Acaryochloris sp. CCMEE 5410: one gene and its partner. The protein of the gene in region 1 interacts with the protein of each later gene in a pairwise test. Links are inferred from orthologs where the notes say so. Each region holds a gene or a part of one and is shown in the gene's direction. Other genes may lie near its edges. The genes, in order: lpdA and pcrA.

Evidence for each region.
Region 2: the proteins of lpdA (region 1) and pcrA interact in binary tests that used the Escherichia coli proteins (3 or more experiments, as listed by UniProt). The link is inferred for Acaryochloris sp. CCMEE 5410 from one-to-one orthologs.

The regions. Positions count from the first base shown.
Region 1 is NZ_AFEJ02000001.1:2,115,880-2,124,832, forward strand. The notes cover bases 4,279-7,209. They hold lpdA (dihydrolipoyl dehydrogenase), read left to right. Parts: upstream 4,279-4,989; coding sequence 4,990-6,429; downstream 6,430-7,209. Other genes in these bases: ON05_RS09500 (tetratricopeptide repeat protein), read left to right, coding at 4,279-4,882; trpC (indole-3-glycerol phosphate synthase TrpC), read left to right, coding at 6,518-7,209. Outside these bases: cobA (uroporphyrinogen-III C-methyltransferase), read right to left, coding at 1-46; ON05_RS09485 (sirohydrochlorin chelatase), read right to left, coding at 75-797; ATP-dependent zinc metalloprotease FtsH, read right to left, coding at 812-2,707; ON05_RS09495 (STAS domain-containing protein), read left to right, coding at 3,088-3,411; more of ON05_RS09500, read left to right, coding at 3,530-4,278; more of trpC, read left to right, coding at 7,210-7,429; ON05_RS09515 (DUF5340 domain-containing protein), read left to right, coding at 7,541-7,774; ON05_RS09520 (hypothetical protein), read left to right, coding at 7,940-8,953. UniProt on the Escherichia coli protein: Lipoamide dehydrogenase is a component of the glycine cleavage system as well as of the alpha-ketoacid dehydrogenase complexes.
Region 2 is NZ_AFEJ02000002.1:1,293,170-1,302,224, reverse strand. What follows is about bases 1,013-4,045. They hold pcrA (DNA helicase PcrA), read left to right. Parts: upstream 1,013-1,374; coding sequence 1,375-3,717; downstream 3,718-4,045. Other genes in these bases: ON05_RS26800 (HAD-IA family hydrolase), read left to right, coding at 3,758-4,045. Also shown: ON05_RS26815 (aminodeoxychorismate/anthranilate synthase component II), read left to right, coding at 1-139; ON05_RS26810 (MBL fold metallo-hydrolase), read left to right, coding at 191-961; more of ON05_RS26800, read left to right, coding at 4,046-4,408; ON05_RS26795 (dynamin family protein), read left to right, coding at 4,497-6,578; ON05_RS26790 (NB-ARC domain-containing protein), read right to left, coding at 6,648-9,055. UniProt on the Escherichia coli protein: A helicase with DNA-dependent ATPase activity. Unwinds DNA duplexes with 3'-5' polarity. Translocates on single-stranded DNA with 3'-5' polarity. Initiates unwinding more efficiently from a nicked substrate than double-stranded DNA.

The DNA.
Region 1 (8,953 bases):
CTTTCCCAGAACAAGTGGCTGGCGGCTGGGGAGAATCAGTGGTCATAGACAACCTGAAAAAGAGGGTAAAACAATCAGGCAGTTATTAAATCTTGAATTAAATGAACGAGGGGAGCACTGGGCTCTAAAGGTGAAGAAAAAGTTAAATTTATGTGCTTAAAATCACATTTTAGCTGATCAACTTCCTGGGAAATGGTGTCTATGATACTGCCCGTAAACAAAAAATAGGGCTTGATACCCACCTTCAACCCAGGATGAGCCGCCATTTGAGTCACCGTTTGTCGCAAACTCGGAGATACGGACCAGTAGGCTGGCGCTGCATCTAATTGTTGGGCCAAGGCCTCAACCGGTTGGTTCCCTCCTGGATATCGACTGCCATGGGACAGCAGAATCCAGCGATCCACATCCGTACCGGCCATGGTAGCCCGTAGAATTTGGAAGAGGTTTGGATGGCTACCTAAATGCGATCGCACCTCAATCTCTAAGGACTTCGGTAAAAACTGGCGCACCGTCGTCACCACGTCAGGGATATCTACTCTGACATGGGTGCCAGGTAACAGGAATAGCGGCAAAATCACGAGTTGATCAATGTGGGTGAGCTGCTGTCCCCAATTACAAATTTGCTGTTTCAGGGGAACAGAGCCAAATTCCAAGGTAGCGGTCTTTACCCATAGAGGCCGGTCCCTTTGAGATTGCAAGGATTGTTTCACCCCTTCACCCAATTGATGCAGCGAAGCTTGCGATCTTGGATCGCGACTTCCATGAGCTACCAGCAAATAAGCAGAGCGAACACTCACGGTTTTTCAAACATCTAAGGCGTTAAAGATAACGGTTCTGGTATGACAGGCTTTTTATCCACTGTTTGACCATAGTCAAGAACAATTTGACGAAACTCATCACCTTCCAAAGTTTCTTGCTCTAGCAGGACCTCCACCAGCTTATCGACTAAGCTACGATTCTCCCGCAATATCTGTCGTGCTTTGTCATAACAATGCATGACAATGTCTCGGACTTCCCGATCAATTTTTATCGCTATCTCTTGGGAATACTCTGCTCGCTTTCCCCAATCATTCCCTAAAAAGACATCACTATTGTTGTCACTTTCCAAAGCAACATACCCTAGATCAGACATCCCTAACTGAGTTACCATCCCCCGCGCGATATCCGCAACATATTTAATATCACCACTAGCACCATTGGTTACTTCGGCATCACCGAACACCTCAACCTCGGCGGCACGACCTCCTAGAGCAATCGTAATTCGATCGATCATCCAAGCTCGTGTATATAAACCGCTATCCACACGCTCTTCATTAAACATCGCCTGAGAGAATCCTCCAATCCCTCCTGCTCGAGGCAAAATCGTAACTTTATTGAGGGGATCGGCATCTTTTAAGAGAGTTTCAAGCAGAGCATGACCCACCTCATGATAAGCAATCAACCACTTCTTCTTGCTCTGTAAATGAGGAGCCATCGTTAACCCAATGGTAATCCGATCGATGGCATCATCCACTTCTAGCTCAGTGATGGCATCTTTCCGACGCCGAGCGGTTAAGATTGCCGCCTCATTCAGGAGATTCGCCAATGCCGCGCCAGAGAAACCTGGGGTACGGCGAGCAATCGCTTCTAGAGAGACCTGAGGAGACATTTTCTTCTCTCGGCTATGGACTTCCAGAATGCCGAGTCGCCCCTTAAAGGCCGGTAAATCCACCGTGACTTGGCGATCAAAACGACCGGGACGCAAAAGAGCGGTATCGAGAATATCTGGACGGTTAGTGGCGGCAATAATAATGATGCCGGTATTTCCCTCAAAACCATCCATTTCTGTCAGCAACTGGTTGAGAGTCTGTTCCCGTTCATCATTGCCCCCGCCAATCCCAGCACCTCGCTGGCGACCGACCGCATCAATTTCGTCGATAAAGACTAAGCAGGGGGCATTCTCTTTTGCCTTTTTGAACAGATCGCGGACCCGAGAGGCCCCAACCCCAACAAACATCTCCACAAACTCGGAGCCAGAGATACTGAAGAAAGGTACCCCTGCTTCTCCAGAAATCGCTTTAGCTAACAGAGTTTTCCCCGTTCCCGGCGGACCAATCAGCAACACGCCCCTGGGAATGCGAGCCCCCACCGCCGTAAATCGTTCGGGCTGCTTCAAGAAGGTCACTACTTCTTGGAGTTCTTCCTTAGCTTCCTCGATCCCAGCCACATCTACAAAAGTGACGCCGGTTTCGGATTCCATTTGAAACCGCGCTTTGGATTTGCCAAAGTTAAGAATTTGGCCTGGACCACTGCTCGATCCTGCTGTTCGCCGTAAGAATACAAGAAACAGAAAAATAATAAAGATAAAGAGCAGAAATTGAGACAAGATGCCCAATAGGGGGTTTTCCCCTGGATCAGGGACTTGTTCAAAGTCAACCTTGTTCTCGCGCAGGATGCTGAATAACTCTGGATCCTTATCAAACAAAATGACTTTGGAATACTCAGCGTCTTCGGGCTGGCCTTTGAGCTTGAATTCGGCGATCCGTTGTTTTTCGTAGATCTTGGCAGTCTTAATCCTACGAGCCTCGATATGCTCAATAAAGTCGCTGTAGGATACGTTTTCGTCTTTAGACTCAGCCAATACCGGTAGAGGCTGGGACAGGACAACACCCACCACGAGTGCGGAGAGCTGTCTGACCCATCTGCGTTGGCCTAATTTTTGGTTCATGCTGGCGTATCTTTTAGCATTTGTGGGGGGCACTGGATTTACCTTCAGAGTAGGTAAATTAATTCTGTCTCTTCAAGCCTAGTTTACAAATCATTTACTCAGCAACTCTTCATTCTTTCAACAAAGATATTACGCACCATTTTCGACCATTTATCACTGACGAATTACAGACCCAAACCAATCGCAAGCCTGGCTTTCCATTATCAATATCTCTACAAAATCGGCCCGGGGTTTTGAAATTTAGGACCCGGATGTTTCCTTGGTTCAAGAATGGGGAATTCTGAGTATACAACGCCTGATTTCGGGCGACTGGTCGGTCTATCCAGTTTGCCCAATCCCTAACCAAATCCATACAGAACTGAACGAGGAGTTCACCAGAGATGAGCCATAAAGTTGTCCAACCCACAGAACTACTAGATGGAATCAGTGCTAATCAGTTGCGCCGCGAAATCACTGATGTGATGGCCGAAGGCGTCAAAACCATCCTCGTAGATTTGCAAGACGTAACCTTCATGAACAGTTCGGCGATTGGCGCTTTAGTCGCAACGCTCAAAGCAGTTCGTGCTGGAGGTGGCGAAATGTTTCTATGCTCCCTGAACGATCAGGTGCGCATTATTTTTGAATTGACCAAAATGGACCAGATTTTCAAGATTTGTGCTGACCGCCAAGAATTTGAGCAAAAGTTTGCGGTTACGGCCAATTAGGTCAATTTTGTTGCAAATCAAGCCATAGAGCACCTGAGCTTGGTTCCATGACATCTATGCATACCCTTCAGCGATCGCATCTAGCGTATCGCTGTTTTATTGACTTGCCTATCACAGCGTGAACATCCGAAAAATCCTGCACCTATTCATTCACCCCTGGCGAATTGGAGCCGTTGCAGGTATCCCCCTTTATGCAGATCTGACTTGCTTAGTTGCGATTGCCCTTGGGTCGATGTATTTGGCTCGGATGAGTCAAGCCTTTCACCCCGACCTGGGCCTCGCTATCGGCGTCATCGTCGGCTTCGCCTTACCCCTCTCCATCTTTATCCATGAGATGAGTCGAGCCCTGGCAGCGAAGCATTATCAAATCTCGGTCCAAGGGGTTTACATTCGGGGGCTGGGGTCAGTCGCTAAGACCGATCAGACCTTTGCCCACCCCTTGCAAATGCTAGAAGTTTACTTTGCGGGAACGCTAGTGAACTTTATCTTATATGCAGGCCTTAATCTACTCGGCAACTTATCCCTGAATCTGGGAGGGACGGTGATTATTTCTTTGAATCACATCAAAGAATTTAACTTCGTCCTAGCCATGTTTTCTCTAGTCCCCCTCGTGCCCCTGAATGGTGGCTATATTTTCAGGGGGCTGCAGTGGGAGTGGACCCGCAAGCAACATCCCCTAGCGGGCCATGATGTCTACGGGGCTTATATTGCCGGTGGCGCGGCGATTGCCCTAGGTTTGATCTGGTATGGTAATCGGCCTTTTTTAGGGGTATGGATGTTGTACTTGGGACTCATGACTTGCCTCAGATACCTCCTCTTTGAAGGAGAGTTTTTGCCTCTCGCGATGGAGCAGCGGTCCCCTCGACCCTTCGCAACTGCCACAGCGAATATCTCGGCAACGGCCCCCCGTTCTCCTGCCCCACCAGCCCGATCGACCGCTACAAAGCCCGCTATCCGACCGTTAGACTTCAATTATTTAAATGCGGAGTTCTTGTCGGTGACGGAACCAGATCAGCAATTCCAGCAAGGTTTAGACTCCACCCAAGAAATGCGGCTACAAAATGCGATCGCATCTTTCAATGCCATTCTGGAGAAAGCCCCCAATAATGCCTCTGCCCTCCACAATCGAGGCAATGCTTACTTACAACTGGGGAAAAAGCAAGCGGCCCTCAGTGATTTTCAGGCGGCCCTCCATCTGAAAACGGACGTCCTAGAGATTTATTTGGGTAAGGGCAATGCCCACTTTGCTCTAGGGGATTTTCAGGGGGCAATTATGGAATACTCCGAAATTCTCAAACGAGATCCCGACCATGCTCGGGCTTATTTCAATCGGGCCAGTGCCCAAGTGTTGAACGGCAATCGTCAGGCCGCCATTGCGGATTTCAAGCAGGCGCATACCCTGTTTGCCGCTATTGCAGATCAAACCCATACCTGCAAGATTGACCGACGTTTGCAGATTTTAACCCCATGAGCGCTCACCCGCTTGCTTAAAGCCCCGGCTCCAGTGAACAATAGGGAATGGATGTTAGATAATTGTTCATCTAACCCGCCGAATTGATTCCTGATCGGGAGAGCAACGTGACCCAACAATTTGACTATGACCTGGTAATTATTGGCGCTGGTGTTGGCGGTCATGGTGCGGCTTTGCATGCAGTAGACTGTGGCCTGAAAACTGCCATTATTGAAGCTGCAGATATGGGAGGCACCTGTGTCAATCGGGGCTGCATCCCCTCCAAAGCCTTGTTAGCAGCGTCCGGGCGGGTGCGTGAACTCCGCGATCAACATCATCTGCAATCCCTAGGCATTCAGCTGGGTCAAGTGAACTTCGACCGGGGTCAAATTGCTGCCCATGCTGATAACCTTGTCGATACCATTCGCGGCAATCTCACCAATAGCCTCACTCGCCTAAAAGTCGAGATTATTCACGGCTGGGGCAAAGTCATTGGCAACCAAAAAGTGGTCGTCAAGTCCGATGCAGGTGAACAGACCATTACTGCCCGTGACATTATCATCGCCAGTGGTTCAGTACCGTGGGTTCCCCCAGGAATCGAAATTGATGGCCGCACCGTCTTTACCAGTGACGATGCTATTCGTTTGTCTTGGCTCCCTGATTGGGTCGCGATTATCGGTAGCGGCTATATTGGCCTCGAATTTTCCGATGTCTATACCGCTTTAGGCAGTGAAGTGACGATTATCGAAGCCCTAGATACGCTAATGCCCACCTTCGACCCCGATATTGCCAAGATTGCCAAGCGCGTTTTAATCGATCCACGGGATATTGAAACCCATGCCGGTCGCTTGGCTAAGAAGGTGACCCCTGGTTCTCCCGTTGTAATTGAGCTGGCGGATGTCAAGACCAAAGAAGTGGTAGAGGTCTTAGAAGTAGATGCCTGCCTAGTGGCAACCGGGCGAATTCCAGCCACGGATAATTTGGGTTTAGAGGCCATTAGTGTGGATACGGATCGACGGGGCTTTATCCCAGTGAATGATCAGATGCAGGTGTTAAGCCAAGGCGAAGTAGTCCCCCACGTCTATGCCATTGGTGATGCAACGGGCAAAATGATGCTGGCTCATGCCGCTTCTGCCCAAGGGATTGTGGTCGTGGAGAACATCTGCGAACGTCCTCGGGACGTTAATTACCGCAGTATTCCTGCTGCTGCCTTCACTCATCCTGAAATTAGTTTTGTCGGTTTAACGGAACCCCAAGCCAAAGAGTTAGCCAAAACGGAAGGATTTAAAATTAAAACAGTCCGATCCTATTTCAAAGCCAATTCCAAAGCCCTGGCAGAAAGTGAGGCAGACGGCCTCGCCAAATTAATCTACCGTGAAGACACAGGGGAGATTTTAGGGGGGCATATTATTGGCCTCCATGCCGCCGATCTGATTCATGAAGTCTCTAATGCCGTTGCCCAAGGGCAGCCAGTCCAGAGCTTGAGCCATTTGGTACATACCCATCCGACCATTTCTGAGGTGATCGATGAGGCCTTCAAGCGAGCAGCAGCAGGCTTCGCCCATTGATGGCAATCTGTTCTCGCTAAAAACCCTGGAACAGTAAGGGGGGCGCTTAAATCGTTATAATTGTTGGACCCTAGCTGTTTTGGTCTCCATGGAAATTCGCCGTCGTCCCCCCAGTGTGGCCGTTAATGTTCAAGAGCTACAATATCAGGTTAAAACCCCTGAAAATGAACCTCGCAATATCCTAGAAAAGATTGTTTGGTTCAAAGAAACGGAAGTGGAGCAGATGCGGGACTCTGTCTCCCTTCTAGATTTACGCAAGCAAGTTGCCAATTGTGACCCCCCCCTATCCTTCCTGGACGCGTTAAAGCATGGCAAGACTCAGCCTGCCCTGATTGCTGAAGTCAAAAAAGCATCGCCCAGCAAAGGAGTGCTCCGGGAAAACTTCGATCCCGTTGCCATTGCTCAGGCCTATGAAGCCGCTGGGGCTTCGTGTCTATCGGTATTGACGGATGCAGAATTTTTCCAGGGCAGCTTTGATTATTTACAACAGATTCGTGCCGCCGTCAGCCTTCCTTTGCTTTGCAAAGAATTTGTGATCTATCCCTACCAAATTTATCTAGCGCGATCTCGGGGAGCTGATGCAGTCTTGCTGATTGCCGCCATTTTGAGCGATCAAGACCTCACCTATTTTCTCAAGATTATTAAATCTTTAGGGATGACTGCCTTAGTTGAGGTGCATACCCTCCCAGAGTTAGAGAGGGTCATGGATATTCCTGGAATTGAGCTTATCGGTATCAATAACCGAGATTTAGAGACGTTTACAGTCGATTTAGAGGTCACCTGCCAATTACTGACTCAGCAGGGGACCGCCCTTCGAGACCAAGATATCTTAGTGGTCAGTGAGTCAGGGTTACATACCGCAGCAGACCTGGCCCAAGTCAAGCAGGCAGGGGCAGGTGCGGTCTTAATTGGGGAATCCTTAGTAAAAGAAACGGGCAATGCATCTACCCATAGTGAAACAGAACAAATGCAAGCTAAAATTTCTGCTCTTTTTTCCTAAATCGATTCAGGTTATTCAGTCTACTGAAGATGATTTGACCCTCATGAGCGGCCAGCTAGCATCACTATCTAACAGTTACCCGTTGAACCTAATCAATAATACAGGTCGGTTATGGGGATAGTTCCACTGCCTTCACATATCCATTATGAGCTTTTGCTCCAGATCCTAGAACGGCAAACCTTGCCGTCCTTAAACCCGGCATCTGGAGAATATAATCAGGCGAAACAAGTGGTTGTCTCCCTGCGCAAAGCCTTGGCCTATCAAAAAACTTTAGAGGATCGATGTAGCCAATCGGACCGGACCGTAGAACATCGCTGGTCCCTCAATGAACAGCAAACGCTATAGCCTTTAAGGGGATAAGTCCCTTAGCATTTTTAAAAACCTTTAAGGGGATAAGTCCCTTAGCATTTTTAAAAAAAGGCTGAGCTTATCGAAAGCTTTACGAGTCAACTGTTAAACTAAACCACATTGAATTGCACCAAGCAATGGTCAACTCGTGGGAGCCTTACGTTGGCAGAGCAACTGGAAATCGATTGGGTAAATCAGGGTGCCACTGAAAGTGCCTCACAGTCCCAAACTGCCGTGGGAGTGGAAGAAGCCGTTGTCATACCGCAGGAGTTGTCAGAGATGTCCCTTGAGATTTCCCCTGCTGAAGTAGAAGACAATGCCCTTGTGACAGATACGGACCAAGGCACGAACCAAGACACCACTAGTCCCCAGCAAAGAATTCAGCTTTTAGAACAAGCCTTAGAACAATGTCAGCTATATATTGACGAACTGAAGTCCAAATTAATGGATCAAGCCTTTTTGGAAGAGCAGTTGGCGACAACCGAAGAGTTTTCCCATATTCAGAAACAAGCGGTTATTACTCTGCAAGATCAGCTCACCAATCGAGAGCAAATCCAGCAAGAGCTGGAAAATTTGCGGCAAGCCAAGATCGATTTAACCAATCGGTTGGCGGATAAAGATACGAGCCTGCGCTTTCAAGAAGCAGAACTATCTAAACTCCAAGATCAGTTTGCGGAAGAACGCACGGCTTTAGAACGGTTGCAAGATCAGGCCGAACGGCTATCCTTACAAATCCAGTCGTCGCAAAAAACAGCGGTGCATGAGACCCAACAGCGGATCATTGCCCAAACGACTGCAGAGCGGCTGCGCACCCAGTTACGGGAATGTGAAGCAGATATTCAAACCTTAGAAGTACAGCTGCAGCAAGCCCGGGAAAGCCATACCAATCAACAAGATATTATTACGTCCTTGCAAAATGCAGATAAGTCAGATTCCCACAAAAATCAGGCGATTCAAAGCTTAAGCTCTAGCCTCTTAAAAGCCCAAAACAAAATCGCTGATTTGGAAACCCAACTGTCCAATCAGTCGATCGTGCAAGCTCAGTTCCAGCATTCCACTCAGGAATTTGCGGAACAGGCCCAGTCTCTCCAAAAACGCTCTGAGGAATTAGAGCAGCAGGTAGCGGAGATGCAGGAACAAATTTTGCACCAGGCCCAGCAAGCCAGTGAGTATGAG
Region 2 (9,055 bases), on another replicon or contig:
GGACGGCACGATTATGGGGGTGCGTCATCGGAACTATCCTCACATTGAAGGCGTCCAGTTTCACCCAGAGAGTATTTTGACGACATCTGGGAAACAACTGCTCAAGAATTTTCTGAGCCACCTTCCTACCGATGGCTAATACTGATCGGGTTTCACAGGACATACATTCAGGGATACATCACAGAGAACTATGAACCGTCGCCGCTTCATGCACTATGTGCAAGCAGGATTGATCACCAGCTTGGGAACTGGTCTTGCCACCCATTGGCAGTCTTCATCCGCCCAAGCCGCAGGCTCTCTGAGCATTCGTTGGCTAGGCCATACTTGTTTCTTATTCTCAGGCAGCGGTATTCAGGTATTGGTCAATCCTTTCCGTCCTGCGGGTTGTACGGCTAAATATCCGTCACCCCAAACGTCGGCCAATATTGTTCTTATTAGTAGCCGACTGCTGGATGAAGGGGTGGTTGAAGGTTTACCCGGAAGACCCAAGTTATTGTTTGAACCGGGGGCTTATAAAACCAACGGTTTGCAGTTCCAAGGTATACGGACGCTCCATGATCGGGTCAACGGCTATCGGTTTGGCACCAATGTGGCTTGGAAGTGGATTCAAGGGGGGGTAAATGTGGTTCACTTAGGCGGTATTGCCTCTCCCATTAGTGTAGACCAGAAGATCCTAATGGGGCGGCCGGATGTGCTACTGATTCCCGTGGGTGGCAGTGCAAAAGCTTATAACCCAGAAGAGGCAAAGGCTGCGGTTCAAGCCCTCAACCCTAAAATGGTGATTCCGACCCATTACAAAACGGCTGCTGCTGACGAAAGTTCCTGTGACCTGCAGTCGGTGGATGCGTTTCTTTCCCTGATGCAAGGGGCTACCATTCGACGATCTGGTGGGAGTGGTCTAACGGTTAGTTCAGGTAACCTTCCCAGTTCCGGTCCTGTTATTCAAGTGTTGAGTTATTGAGCTAGATCGGTGGCGTTTAGTAGCCTATACCGTTGCCTTAATGCTGCATGGGTATTGGAGGAAGAATCATCTATCATTCCCTGGAGTGTTGATGATGTGTTCTTATCTCTTCAGTGGGTGTCCTAGACAGCCCTAGAGGAGGGTATGCCTTGTAGCAATTCATCAAAAAGGGACGACTAGAGATTCCTTAGGGTTAAGGAGAGATTTGGCTATGGTTTGGTTGTTTCTCGCGGCTTTGTGGGTAGGATAAGGCGCTACTCTTGCCCTTTATTCTCTAACTTTATAATTTTTTCTAACTTGCGTTTCTATTGGAATCACGTATGGTGGGCACAGAGATTGTTCGAATACTCAATTCCATTGGCATAACATCTCTGCTAAAGACGATACTTCTGAATTCTTCTCCTTGATTTTTTATGTCTGCTATTCCTGACTTTTTAAGTCATCTCAATCCTTCCCAGCGACAGGCAGTGGAACACTTCTGTGGTCCGCTGTTGGTGGTAGCGGGGGCTGGATCGGGTAAAACTCGAGCCTTGACCTATCGCATCTCTAATTTGGTGATGCGCCATCAGGTTAATCCCGAAAATATTCTGGCTGTGACTTTTACGAATAAAGCGGCTCGGGAAATGAAGGAGCGGATTGAGAAATTATTTGCGGAACAGCTGGCCCAGCAGGATCACGGCAAAGCCCTAGAATTGTTAGCACCTCAGCAGCAGACAAAGTTGCGATCGCAAGTCTACAAAACCATTACCAAACCTCTCTGGATTGGCACATTCCATAGTCTTTGTGCCCGCCTGTTACGGATGGAAATTGAGAAGTACCAGGATGAGAAGGGCCGTAAATGGCAGCGTAATTTCTCTATCTTTGACGAATCAGATGTCCAGAGTCTGATCAAAGATATTGTGGTCAATCAGCTCAATCTCGACGACCGTAAATTCCAGCCTCGTTCCGTCCGCTTTGCTATTAGTAATGCTAAAAACCAAGGCTGGAACCCCCAAGAGCTAGAAGCCAATCAACAGGATTTTCGCGGTCGCGTGGTAGCCCAGGTCTACAGCAAATATCAAGATTCCCTAGCTGCCAATAACGGCCTGGACTTTGATGATCTGATTCGGGTGCTGGTGCAGCTGCTAAAACAGAACGGCCAAGTTCTGGGCTATTGGCACCAGCAGTTTCGCCATATGCTGGTGGACGAATACCAGGATACTAACCGCACCCAGTATGATTTGCTGCGGTTACTAGCGACCAACGGCACCGATACCCGCAACTTTAAGGATTGGGAGCATCGCTCTATCTTTGTAGTGGGTGATGCTGATCAGTCCATTTACTCCTTTCGGGCAGCAGATTTCAAAATCCTGATGGGATTTCAGCAGGATTTTGGCGATGGCCTGCCGGATGATGACACGCGGACGATGGTGAAGCTAGAGGAGAACTATCGGTCTACCGAAAACATCCTCCAAGTGGCCAATGAACTCATCGATAACAATACAGAACGCATCGACAAAATTCTTAAGCCGACTCGGGGTGCGGGAGAACCCATCTACTGCTATCGGGCGGATGACGAGCTGCATGAATCCGATTTTGTCGTGCAGCAGATTCGGACTCTAGAGCAATCCCACCCCGAACTGAGCTGGGGCGATTTTGCCATTCTCTATCGAACTAATGCTCAATCTCGGGCTTTTGAAGAGGGCTTAGTCCGTTGGAGTATTCCCTATACGGTGGTCGGGGGACTGAAGTTCTACGATCGCCGGGAAATTAAAGATGTTCTTGCCTATTTACGCTTAATTGTTAATCCGGCTGATACGGTCAGCCTCAAACGGGTGATTAATACACCCCGCAGAGGGATTGGCAAAACCACCTTAGATCGCCTTATGAATGCAGCCCAGGAGCTAGGAGTGCCCTTATGGGAAATGCTGACAGAAGAGACGGCAGTCAAAACCTTAGCTGCTCGTAGCGCCAAGCCAATTTTGCAGTTTGTGGAAATGATGCGGCATTGGCAAGGGCAGGTGGAAACCCAATCTGCAGCCAATATTATCCAGGGGATCTTAGAAGATTCGGGGTATGTTCGGGACTTAAAAAATCAGGGAACTGATGAAGCGGATGATCGAATTGGCAATGTCCAGGAATTGCAAAATGCCGCTTTACAATATGCAGAAGAGAATACCGATGAGTCTCTCCCTTCTTTTCTCGCTAATACGGCCTTGGCCTCTGATTTAGATGATTTAGATGAAAAAACTACGGTGTCACTGATGACATTGCATGCAGCTAAGGGGTTGGAATTTCCCATCGTCTTTTTAGTTGGCCTAGAACAAGGACTGTTCCCTAATTTCCGCTCTTTAGAAGATCCTGCGGCTATCGAAGAAGAACGCCGTCTTTGCTATGTTGGCGTTACTCGGGCTCAAGAAAGACTCTTTATTTCTCACGCACGAGAGCGACGACTCTATGGTTCAAGGGAGCCAGCGATGCCTTCACTGTTTCTATCAGAGCTGCCTCGAGATCTCTTACAGACTAATTCTTTATCGGCCATCCCGTCTGAGTCGCCCCATTCTGCAATGGGCCCAGGGACTAAAAAGAAAAAGATGCCCAATACCCATGCCATGGATTGGGCGGTCGGTGATCGGCTTGTTCATCGCGGGTTTGGACTAGGGGAGGTGACCCATATTTTTGGAGGTGGGAATAAAATCTGCTTAGCAGTTAAATTTCCAGGGATTGGCAAAAAGATTATTGACCCGAATATCACGGTATTGGATCGGGTGGAATGAAATCGAAATTCAAGTTATGGAGATACGAACATAACGAAGTATGCGCTTGATCGTTTTTGATTTTGACGGCACCCTTGCCGATTCCCTTGGCATATTTATCGAAGCCACCAATCGCCTAGCTAGAGATTTTCGATATGAACCTCTATCTCCGGTTCAAATCGAGCTAATGCGGAAGTTAGGGATTCAAGAAATTGCTCAAGAATTAGGGATTCCCAAATGGAGATCCCTTTGCTATTTGCAGCGTTTTCGGCAGGAGCTGACTCATAGTATTGACGATTTATCGTTAGTCGAAGGCATCGAAACCGCCCTCCATAATTTGAAGTCTGAAGGTTATCGTTTAGGGATTGTTACTGCTAATTCTCGCAGGAATGTTGAGTATGTTCTTCAGAAATATGCTATCGATCATCTCTTTGAATTTATTTATGGTGGTCAGATTCTATCGGGGAAGAGACGGACGCTAAAAAAATTGGCTAGACTCAAGGCCACTGACCCTAAAGAATTGGTTTATGTGGGTGATGAAATTAATGATGTGAAGGCAGCTAAACAGGTTGGTTTAACTAGTATTGCCGTTTGTTGGGGGTTTAATGACCGAACAGTTCTTGCGGAGAAAACCCCTAATTTTTTACTGGAGCACCCTGATCAGATTCTTCAAAGCCTGAGTCAAGGGCATCTATCGCTTGAGTCTGCCTAGTGAAGGGTTGGCAGACTCTCTCAGGCTTATCGGTGGATTTAAAAGTGCAGATGGGTATGCTGGAAAAGCAGCCTTACCTTCCTCCACTATGAGTAATTCCGTTGAAACCGCTAGCTTCCTGGAAGATTTAGATCGAATTTCTCAAATCCGCCAGGAAATTGCCTCCCACCTATCCAGCATTGCCGAAACCTTAGAAGATGCTGAACGGGCTGGAGAATCCGCCTCTGGATCATTGCAGCTTCAACAAGAAATTGAAGACGTGAGTGTCGCCTGCCGCAACTTAAAGCAGGGAGTTTTCCGGTTGATGGTTCTAGGAGATATGAAGCGAGGGAAAAGCACCTTCCTCAACGCTTTGATTGGAGAAAACTTACTGCCCAGTGACGTCAATCCCTGTACAGCCCTGCTGACCATCTTGCGATATGGTCCCGATAAAACTGTAACCGTCCACTTCAATGATGGTAAATCCCCCGAACAAATTGACTTTGCTAGCTTCAAAGACCGCTACACCATTGACCCAGAAGAAGCAAAGCAGCTAGAAGAACAAAAGCAGATTGCCTTCCCAGATGTGAGCCATGCCGTGGTCGAGTATCCGCTGCCGTTGTTAGAGAAAGGGGTTGAGATTGTCGATAGCCCAGGCTTAAACGATACGGAAGCCAGAAACGATCTCTCCCTAGGTTTTATCCAAAACTGTCATGCCATTCTGTTTGTACTGCGAGCCACTCAGCCTTGCACCCTGGCTGAACGTCGCTACCTCGAGAACTATATTAAAGATCGGGGATTGTCGATCTTCTTTTTGATTAATGCTTGGGACCAAATTAAGGAAAGTCTGATTGACCCCGATGATCCAGACGAATTGGAAGATGCTACCCGCAAACTCCATAAAGTCTTTCATGCCAACCTGGCAGAATACTGCCAAGTCGATGGCTATGACCTCTATGAAGAGCGGGTATTTCCCGTTTCAGCCTTGCAGGCTCTCCGCAAGCGAGTGAAAGATACGGATGCTAACTTAGAGGGCACCGGATTTCCCGACTTTTTGGCCTCACTGAATACGTTCCTGACTCAGGAGCGCGCGATCGCAGAATTGCGGCAAGCCCGAACCTTGGCTCGACAAGCTCTCAACCGAGTTCATGATGCCACAAATCGACGGATTCCCCTGTTAGATCAGAGCGTTCAGGAATTAGAGCAACGCATTGAGTCCGTCGAGCCGGAATTTGAGGATTTGAAAGAAATTGGTGAGAACTTTAGAGAAGATATTCATCGGATGCGAGATCAGCGATCGCGTTCGATTGCCGATTCATTTCGCACCTATATATTCGATTTAGAGGCAACCTTTGATCAAGACTTCCTCAAATATCAACCCCCTGATCTAGAGTTGCTGGATCTATTTAGTCAAGGACGCCGGGAAGCCTTTAACGCTGCTTTTCAACAAGCCTTTCAGCAGTATGTCAATGATAAGTTCTTTGCTTGGAGCATCCGCGCCGAGCGGGACTTAAAAGATGCCTTCGAAGAACTGTCTAAAAGTGCTGAGCAATACGGTAACTCTTATGCCAGAATTACCGACCGAATTACCGAAAAATTGACGGGGCAAAATATGAATGCTCGCGGTCCCAAACGTCAGTCCAATGATAACGTACCTGGATGGGCTAAATGGGCAATGGGTTTATTCTCCCTCGCCTCTGGCAATATCGGCGGGGCGGCAATGGCCGTTACGGGGTTTGACTTCCAGAGCATTATGCTCAACTTCTTCACCTCTGCTGGCATTGCCCTGATTGCTTCATCCGTCTTTGGCATTATGTTGGGGCCGATTACTTTTGCATTGGTGGGATTAGGCATTGGGGCGTTGCAAGCGGATCATGCCCGCAAACAATTGACCAAGGCGACGAAAGAAGAGTTTGTGAAATGTCTACCCCAAATTGCCCAGGAAAAATACCAGCCCATTTATAGCTCGGTCCAAGACTGTTTTGATGCCTACAACCAAGAGGTGATGCAGCGCTTGCAAGAGGATATCCAGTCTCGCAAACAAGAGTTAGACAACCTCCTAGAGCAGAAAAACTCACGAGAGATCGATCGCCAAACGGAAGTTGCTCGCTTAGAGAATTTAGAGCAGGCCGTCTCTACCGACTGTGAGCTGATCGAGACGGCCTATCAGAATCTATTGGCTACGGCATAACGCTGGTGTTGATTCAGAATGCAGGCCTTTTTCAGTTGAAACGGTTCTTTCCTGCCAATGCTGTTTGGGCTAGCGTTCTACCGCACCTAAAATCTTGAGCGTCTGTCGTTCAGCGTCAGTTAATCCAGTGGCCCCTGAAATGTTCATGCCTTCATACAATTTCGGGGGCTGCAGGGTGTGCAAGCATGTTCCAGTGTGCACATTCCAGACTCGGACCGTTTCGTCCATTCCGCCACTGGTGATGATATTGCCTTCGGCTGCAAAAGAAACTGAGAAGATACCGTCAGAATGACCTCCCAGCACTTGGATGCATTCCCCTGTCTGTGCTTCCCAAATGCGAACTGTGCGATCAAAGCTCCCACTTGCGATAGCCTGACCATCAGCACTAAAAATTACAGACAAGACAATGGCCGCATGCTCATTCATATGGCAGAGACATTTACCTTGCTCCAGATCCCAAAGTTTGACGCTTCCGTCATTACCCCCCGTCACCAGTAAAGACTCCTGGGGATGGAAGGCAACGGACCAGATCCAATCTTCATCACTCAGGGTTTGAACGCAAGCGCCTGAGGCCAGATCCCAAATCTGGACACTATTCAATCTTGACGTAGCCAGGTATTGCCCCGAAGGACTATAGGCCAAACCCAGCGCATAATGTTCTTCTCCCACCAGGGTATTCAGCAATTCCCCAGTATGAACATTCCATAGATGGACATTGTTGTCTCCACCAGAAACAGCTAATACGTCTCCATCGGGTCTTAGCGCTATATCCCAGCACCATTCGCCTGGCATTCGAAAGGTATTTAGGCAAATCCCATTCGTAGAATCCCAAACCTTGATCTCATAAGAATAGGTTGCACTCACCAACACTTGACCATCGGCACTGTAGGCCACTGATCTTACCCGACCAGAATGGCCTTCCAGATTTTGCACACCTTGACCCGATTGGGTATTCCAAAGTCGTACCCCCCGATCATTACTCCCACTCGCAACTATCGTGTGGGTTGGACTATGAGCCACTGACCACACATAATCGTTATATCCATTCAGACACTTCAGCAGTTGTCCCGTTTGCACATCCCATACCCGCACCGTTGAGTCTTCACTTCCACTCGCCAGGCACAGATTGTCTGGATGGAACGCCACCGTAGACACCCGTGATGTATGGCCTTGCAAGCATTTCAAGCACTGACCTGTTGGCAGATCCCAAATTCTGACGGTATTGTCGCCGGAACTACTTGCCAATAATTGGCCATCAGTGCTAAAGGCCACCGAGAAGATTTGGGTTGTGTGGCCCTGGAGGATTCTGATCCGTTTTGCTTGATACACATCCCAGAGCTGAATTTGCCCATCACTATAGCCCACAGCTAATTGTCGATCATCGGGACTAAACGCAAGGGGAGATTCTTGACTAGTGACGTCTGGGGGCAGACACTGTCTGCGATTGGATGACATATGCCAAAGACTGACCTGACCATCAAGATAGCCAATCGCCAATTGATCGCCACTGGAATTGAAGGTCACGGATCGAGCGGACTGTCCTTCTGCATTCAAACTTTGAATGCAGGCTTGAGTGCTGATATTCCAGATCTTGACACTGCCATCTTGGCTAGCACTGGCCAAAATATAATCTGGGTCAGCCCCAGTTTGAGGCTGAAAGGCCACCGACATCACTGCCCCCGTATGCCCTTTCAAAGTCTGGATGCAACTTCCTGACTTAACATTCCAAACCTTAATGGTGTGGTCAACACTACAGCTTGCAATTAAACAACCATCATCGCTAAAGGTGATAGATAAGATCAGCACCTTGTGACTGGATAAGGTCTGCTGATGCTGGTATCGCAGGAAATCATAGAGTTTGATGTTCCCAGTATCAGCAACGGCCAAACAACTTCCATTGGGACTATAGGCAAGACTAAAGATACTGCCTAGGGTTTCAGAAAATAGGGTTGATTCTAAGTTGGCATGGGCAAAATTGACTTGGTGGAGTTTGACTTCTCGTAGATCTGCCTGCTGGATCGTTAAGTGAGATAAATCTAAGTTGCAAAAATCTGCCTGACAAAGTCGCAGTAGATTCAAAATATTCCCTACCGCATAGGTGAGTCTATTTTGAGCATGAGTTTGCAGACTATTTAAAAGGTGTTTGAGATGTTGTTCTAGCTGGCCTTGGTTGGGATAGGTTTCTAAGAGATGACGAAAAATAGGCTTAAGAATCAGTCGAATTTGAGCTTCTCGTAAATAATCTTTGGATTGCACCAGGACCAACGGATATTGATGCAGATCATCCATTTGATCCCCAACGAGTTCATGACTTACATGAGAAATTAAATTCTCGGTTACGTATTCCATGACCACGGGTTGCAATGTAAAACCAGCTGGACGGGTCTCGTTCGGTAAGACTTTTTCGATCAGCGAGCGACGACCCAGAAACTCCAGAGCTTCAAGCAAGGTCGTAAAGGAAGGCAAACTGATAACAT